Regions from separate parts of the Enterobacter quasiroggenkampii genome, predicted to be linked through region 3. Evidence: predicted binding sites of a transcription regulator. Region 3 holds the regulator's gene; each other region holds the start of a gene.
The links. Region 3 encodes sigma-54, which starts transcription at its own class of promoters, with help from an activator protein. Its sites were predicted from a motif close to GTTGGCACANNTTTCGCTNT; they were not measured.
Positions count from the first base shown of each region.

Region 1: glnA (glutamate--ammonia ligase) is a predicted target of sigma-54. The motif match lies at 956-975, and genes of this name have one in related genera.
Region 2: norV (anaerobic nitric oxide reductase flavorubredoxin) is a predicted target of sigma-54. The motif match lies at 1,275-1,294, and genes of this name have one in related genera.

Region 1 covers NZ_CP143745.1:523,899-526,174, forward strand. Annotated here, with positions in the region: gene typA (ribosome-dependent GTPase TypA) at 1-683, opposite strand, end outside; gene glnA (glutamate--ammonia ligase) at 1,062-2,276, shown strand, end outside.
Region 2 covers NZ_CP143745.1:4,272,218-4,274,493, reverse strand. Annotated here, with positions in the region: gene norV (anaerobic nitric oxide reductase flavorubredoxin) at 1-1,226, opposite strand, end outside; gene norR (nitric oxide reductase transcriptional regulator NorR) at 1,415-2,276, shown strand, end outside.
Region 3 covers NZ_CP143745.1:48,048-50,323, reverse strand. Annotated here, with positions in the region: gene ptsN (PTS IIA-like nitrogen regulatory protein PtsN) at 1-207, opposite strand, end outside; gene hpf (ribosome hibernation promoting factor) at 290-577, opposite strand; gene rpoN (RNA polymerase factor sigma-54) at 600-2,033, opposite strand; gene lptB (LPS export ABC transporter ATP-binding protein) at 2,081-2,276, opposite strand, start outside.

The DNA of each region.
Region 1 (2,276 bases), 480 kb from region 3:
CGCTTGATACGACCAATGCCGATAACGCCAACGTAGTTGTTGTAATCGAGCTGAGAGATCTGCATCTGCAGGGTACCGTCGAGATCGACGTTTGGCGCAGGAACACGGTCAACAATCGCCTGATACAGCGGGGTCATGTCTTCAGCCATGTCTTCGTGGTCCAGACCTGCGATACCGTTCAGCGCAGAGGCGTAAACGATAGGGAAGTCCAGCTGCTCGTCGGTCGCGTCGAGGTTAACGAACAGGTCGAATACCTGGTCAACAACCCAGTCAGGACGCGCGCCAGGGCGGTCAACTTTGTTGATAACAACGATTGGCTTCAGACCATGGGCAAATGCTTTTTTGGTCACGAAGCGCGTCTGTGGCATTGGGCCATCCATTGCGTCAACGACCAGCAGAACGGAGTCTACCATGGACATTACACGTTCAACTTCACCACCGAAGTCGGCGTGCCCTGGGGTATCAACGATGTTGATACGGTAGTCATTCCATTTAATCGCGGTGTTTTTCGCGAGGATGGTAATCCCACGCTCTTTCTCCAAATCGTTGGAGTCCATCACGCGTTCTTGGGTTTCGGCACGCGCATCAAACGTACCGGATTGCTGCAGCAGCTTATCGACCAGGGTAGTTTTACCATGGTCAACGTGCGCGATGATGGCGATGTTACGCAAATTTTCGATCACAACTTTGCCTCAGGCATTTAGAAATAGCGCGTTATTGTACACGGATTAATCGCACTACAAAACAGGATCACAAACATCCCCCGCAAACAAGTATTGCAGAGATGCTTTGTGATCGCTTTCACGGAGCGGTAAAAGGGCACTTTAACGTAAATTGCACCAATATGGTGCTCAATGTTCACATTGAAGCACTATACTGGTGCAACAAATCCATCGTGGTGCAGCCCTTTTGCACTATGGTGCGCATGATAACGCCTTTTTGGGGTGTTTTAAAAGTTGGCACAGATTTCGCTTTATAAAAAATACATGGCACCAGCCAGTACAAACAGAAATTGAAGACCTCGTTACCACGACGACAATGACCAATCTGGAGAGTTAAGTATGTCCGCTGAACACGTTTTGACGATGCTGAACGAACATGAAGTGAAGTTTGTTGATCTGCGCTTCACCGATACCAAAGGTAAAGAACAGCACGTCACAATCCCTGCTCATCAGGTGAACGCCGAATTCTTTGAAGAAGGCAAAATGTTTGACGGCTCCTCCATTGGTGGCTGGAAAGGCATTAACGAATCCGACATGGTTCTGATGCCAGATGCGACCACTGCGGTCATTGATCCGTTCTTCGAAGAACCTACCCTGATCATCCGTTGCGACATCCTCGAGCCAGGCACGCTGCAGGGCTACGACCGCGACCCACGTTCTATCGCGAAACGCGCTGAAGAGTACCTGCGTTCTACTGGCATCGCAGACACCGTTCTGTTCGGGCCAGAGCCAGAGTTCTTCCTGTTCGATGACATCCGTTTCGGTGCGTCTATTTCTGGCTCCCACGTGGCTATCGACGACATCGAAGGCGCATGGAACTCCTCCACCAAATACGAAGGTGGTAACAAAGGTCACCGTCCAGGCGTGAAAGGCGGTTACTTCCCGGTTCCTCCGGTCGACTCTGCACAGGACATTCGTTCCACCATGTGTCTGGTGATGGAAGAGATGGGCCTGGTTGTTGAAGCGCACCACCACGAAGTGGCGACGGCGGGTCAGAACGAAGTGGCTACCCGCTTCAACACCATGACCAAAAAAGCGGACGAAATTCAGATCTACAAATACGTTGTGCACAACGTTGCGCACCGTTTCGGTAAAACCGCGACCTTCATGCCAAAACCAATGTTTGGCGACAACGGTTCCGGTATGCACTGCCACATGTCTCTGTCCAAGAACGGTACCAACCTGTTCTCTGGTGACAAATATGCCGGTCTGTCCGAGCAGGCACTGTATTACATTGGCGGCGTAATCAAACACGCTAAAGCGATCAACGCCCTGGCGAACCCAACCACCAACTCCTACAAGCGTCTGGTCCCGGGCTACGAAGCGCCAGTGATGCTGGCCTACTCTGCGCGTAACCGTTCTGCTTCTATCCGTATCCCGGTGGTGGCATCTCCTAAAGCGCGTCGTATCGAAGTGCGCTTCCCGGATCCAGCGGCTAACCCATACCTGTGCTTCGCAGCACTGCTGATGGCCGGTCTGGACGGTATCAAGAACAAGATCCACCCAGGCGAAGCGATGGACAAAAACCTGTACGACCTGCCGCCAGAAGAAGCG
Region 2 (2,276 bases), 500 kb from region 3:
GCCGCGGCAGGGGCGATTTCCGGCAGCGGTGCGAGCGCCCAGTGAAGGGCGATGTCGCGGCCGTGCTGGCGGCAGATTTCCAGGGCGTCGATATCCGGCCGCCATTTCGCTTTCAGGCTCATCGACATCTCAAACCCTGCATCCTGTAAACGGGTGGAAAGGCGGTCGACCGCGCCGCCGCTCCAGCCGTGGGAGCCAAAGGCGCTGGCGCGCTTGTTGCGAAAACGCAGGCCAGTCATCTCTTCGACCAGACCGGCAATCTTCGGCATCATCACGTTGTTCATGGTGGAGGTGCCCACCAGCACGCCCTTAGAGCGGAAAACGTTGGTTAATACCTCGTTTTTATCACTGCGCGCCACGTTGAAGATTTTCACCGCCACGTTCGGGTCCACTTCGTTGATGCCCTGGGCAATGGCGTCCGCCATCATGCGGGTATTGTTGGACATGGTGTCGTAGAAGATCGTGATGCGGTCTTCCTGATAATCCGCCGCCCATTTCAGGTACAGCTCGACGATTTGGGTTGGGTTTTCACGCCACACCACGCCGTGAGAGGTGGCAATCATCTCCACCGGCAGGTTAAAGCCGAGGATCTCGGTGATTTTTGGCGTCACCAGGCGGCTGAACGGGGTAAGGATGTTGGCGTAGTAACGCTGGCACTGTTCGAACAGCTCGGTCTGATCCACTTCGTCATTAAACAGGCGTTCGTCGCAGTAGTGCTGGCCGAAGGCGTCGTTGCTGAACAGCACCGCGTCGCCGGTCATGTAGGTCATCATGCTGTCCGGCCAGTGCAGCATGGGCGTTTCCACGAAGATCAGCTGCTTGCCGTTGCCGATATCCAGCGCGTCGCCCGTTTTCACGGTGTGGAAGTTCCACTCCGGATGGTGGTGGTGACCGTTGATCGAGTCGATGGCGTTGGTGGTGCAGTAGATCGGAGTGTCCGGAATATACGACATCAGCTCGGTCAGGGCACCGGCATGATCCTCCTCCGCATGGTTGATGATGATGTAGTCGATGGCATTCAGGTCGATTTCACCGCGCAGGTTCTGCACGAACTCGCGGCTGAACTTGTGATCGACGGTATCGATCAGCACGTTTTTTCCTTCGCGGATGAGATAGCTGTTGTAGCTGCTGCCGCGCAGCGTTTTATATTCCGTCCCGTGGAAATCGCGCACTTCCCAGTCACGTTGACCCACCCAATGAATGTTATTTTTAACCAGAATAGACATAGCAAACCTCAGCGTAATATCGCGTTTTTCAAATAGGATGGTTTGCTTATATCAAGCTGCGTGCCAACTTTTAATTTATTGATTTTTATAAATTAAAATTTTTATGATCCGTAATGGGTAGTCATTTTGACTATCAAAAGTAGTGTCATTATGACAATATGCATTGTCAAAATGACAGCGAGGCAGACATGAGCTTTTCCGTAGACGTGCTGGCGAAGATCGCCATTGAGCTGCAAACCGGTATCGGCCATCAGGACCGCTTTCAGCGGTTGATCTCCACGCTGCGCCACGTGCTGGCGTGCGACGCCTCGGCGCTGCTGCGCTACGAAGGGCGGCAGTTTATCCCCCTGGCAATCGACGGCCTGGCGAAGGACGTGCTCGGGCGGCGCTTTACCCTTGAAGGCCATCCACGTCTGGAGACCATTGCCCGCGCGGGTGACGTGGTGCGTTTCCCAGCGGACAGCGATCTGCCCGACCCGTACGACGGGCTGATTCCAGGCCAGGAGAGCCTGAAGGTGCACGCCTGTATTGGCCTGCCGCTGTTTGCCGGGCAAAACCTGATTGGCGCGTTAACCCTCGACGGCATGTCGCCGGACCAGTTCGATACTTTCAGCGATGAAGAGTTGCGCCTCATTGCGGCGCTGGCTGCTGGGGCGCTTAACAACGCGCTGCTGATTGGACAGCTGGAGAGCCAGAATATCCTTCCCGGCAGCCCGGCGGCGTTTGAGCAGGTGGCGCACACGGAGATGATTGGCCTCTCGCCGGGCATGGCGCAGCTCAAAAAAGAGATTGAGATTGTTGCCGCGTCCGATTTGAACGTGCTGATCTTCGGGGAGACCGGCACCGGCAAGGAGCTGGTGGCGAAGTCGATTCATGAAGCGTCGCCGCGCGCGGTCAATCCGCTGGTGTACCTCAACTGCGCCGCGCTGCCGGAAAGCGTGGCGGAAAGCGAATTGTTTGGTCACGTCAAAGGGGCGTTTACCGGCGCCATCAGCAACCGCAGCGGCAAGTTCGAAATGGCCGATAACGGTACGCTGTTTCTGGATGAAA
Region 3 (2,276 bases):
GATGCCGTTGCCGATACCGGTACTGCCCATCTTTTCACGGGTCAGAATCGCTTCGAACACCACCTGCGGCGGCAGGCCCAGCTGTTTTGCGGCCAGTTCACTGATGATCTCCAGCGCACGTTTTTTGCTCTGGCAGTGAACCGCACTGCGGGTACATTCCTGGTTAAGGACATTGCTCAGTTGAAGAGCGGAATCGTTGTTCATCATAATTTCACCTAAGCGCTAACTGTACAAATGGCCTGTTGTGTTTCACAACAGGCCGTCCTGCACCCGTTAACTGCCCGGACAATTAGTGTTGTTTCAGTTTATCTTTATGTTTATTGAGCTGTCGCGCAAGCTTATCAATCAAGCCGTCGATAGCAGCGTACATGTCTTGCCCTTCCGCACTGGCATGCAGTTCACCCCCGTTAACATGCAGGGTGGCATCCGAGATATGAGTCACTTTCTCCACTTTCAACACAATATAGACCTGATTGATCCTTTCGAAATACTGCTCGAGTTTTGCAAACTTCGTGTTCACAAAGTCGCGTAAAGCCTCAGTAATTTCGACGTTTTGTCCAGTGATGTTGAGCTGCATAGTGTCTTCCTTATCGGTTGTGTCAGACCAGCTGTTTACGCTGGTTGGACGGCGGAATGGATAAAGACTCTCGATACTTCGCAACAGTACGACGTGCCACCATAATACCCTGATCGGACAGCATGGTGGTTAACTTACTGTCGCTTAGCGGCTTCGCGGGGTTCTCCGCGGCGATCAACTTCTTCACCAGGGCGCGAATGGCCGTGGACGACGCTTCGCCGCCGCCCTCGGTATTCACGTGGCTGGAGAAGAAATACTTAAGCTCAAAAATACCGCGTGGACTGTGCAGATACTTCTGCGTGGTGACACGGGAAATGGTTGATTCATGCATCTCGACGGCCTGGGCGATATCCGCCAGCACCATCGGTTTCATATACTCTTCACCCTGCTCAAAGAACGCCTGCTGCTGTTCCACAATGCAGCGGCTGACGCGTAGCAGCGTATCATTTCGGCTCTCCAGACTTTTGATCAGCCATCGCGCTTCCTGCAAATTGCTACGAATATACTGATTGTCGGAGTCGTTACGCACGCTGGTGCACATGGAGGCATACTGCTGGTTGATTTGCAGGCGAGGGATACTGTCAGAGTTCAGTTCAACGACCCAGCGGCCGTTATTTTTTCTGACCAGCACATCCGGGATCACGTACTCGGGTTCGCTGGTCTGGATCGACTGACCGGGGCGCGGATCGAGCGACTGGATCAGATTCACCGCTTCTTTCAGCACCTCTTCTTTCAGGCGCGTGACGCGCATCAGGGTGCGGAAATCGTGGTTCGCCAGCAGATCAAGATGATCGCTGATGATTACGCGCGCCTCGTCGAGCCATGGCGTCTCTTTGCTGAACTGAGAAAGCTGGATCAGCAGGCAGTCGCGCAGATCTTTTGCGGCTACGCCTACCGGATCGAAACGCTGGATGCGCTTCAGAACGGCTTCAACTTCCTCAAGCTCAATCTCGTCGTCGCCCATGCTTTCCAGAATATCGTCCAGCGTGACGGTCAAATAGCCGGTGTCGTCAACGGCATCGACAATTGACGTGGCAATCGCGCGGTCGGTATCGGAGAAGGGGGTGAGTTCCACCTGCCACATCAGGTAATCCTGCAGCGACTGGGTGGTTTCTCCCTGATAGACCGGTAGCTCATCGTCCTGGTAGTCTGCACGCGTACCGGAAGGGGTTCCGGCGGTGTAGATTTCATCCCAGCTGGCATCCAGCGGAAGCTCGTCGGGCATCTCTTTTTGTTCGAGTGCATCCGCGGTATCGAGCGCTTCTGTATCCTGCGATTGCTGGGTATCTACCTCGTCATGAAGATCGGTTTGTTCCAGCAGGGGGTTGCTGTCCAGCGCCTGCTGGAGCTCCTGCTGAAGTTCTAACGTGGACAGTTGCAACAGGCGAATTGCCTGCTGTAGCTGCGGCGTCATCGCCAGTTGTTGGCTGAGCCTTAATTGCAAACCTTGCTTCATGTTCAGAGCATTTTTCTCCGGTTCGGCGTTACGTTACCTCTACCCTATCAGAGTCTGAAGTCTTCCCCAAGATAGACGCGCTTAACATGATCGTCTTCGAGGATCTGCTGCGGCGTACCGTGGGCGATCAGATTGCCCTGGCTCACAATATAGGCGCGTTCACACACGGCCAGCGTTTCACGCACGTTGTGGTCGGTGATCAGTACGCCAAGCCCGCTGTCGCGCAGGTGTTCAATGATACGT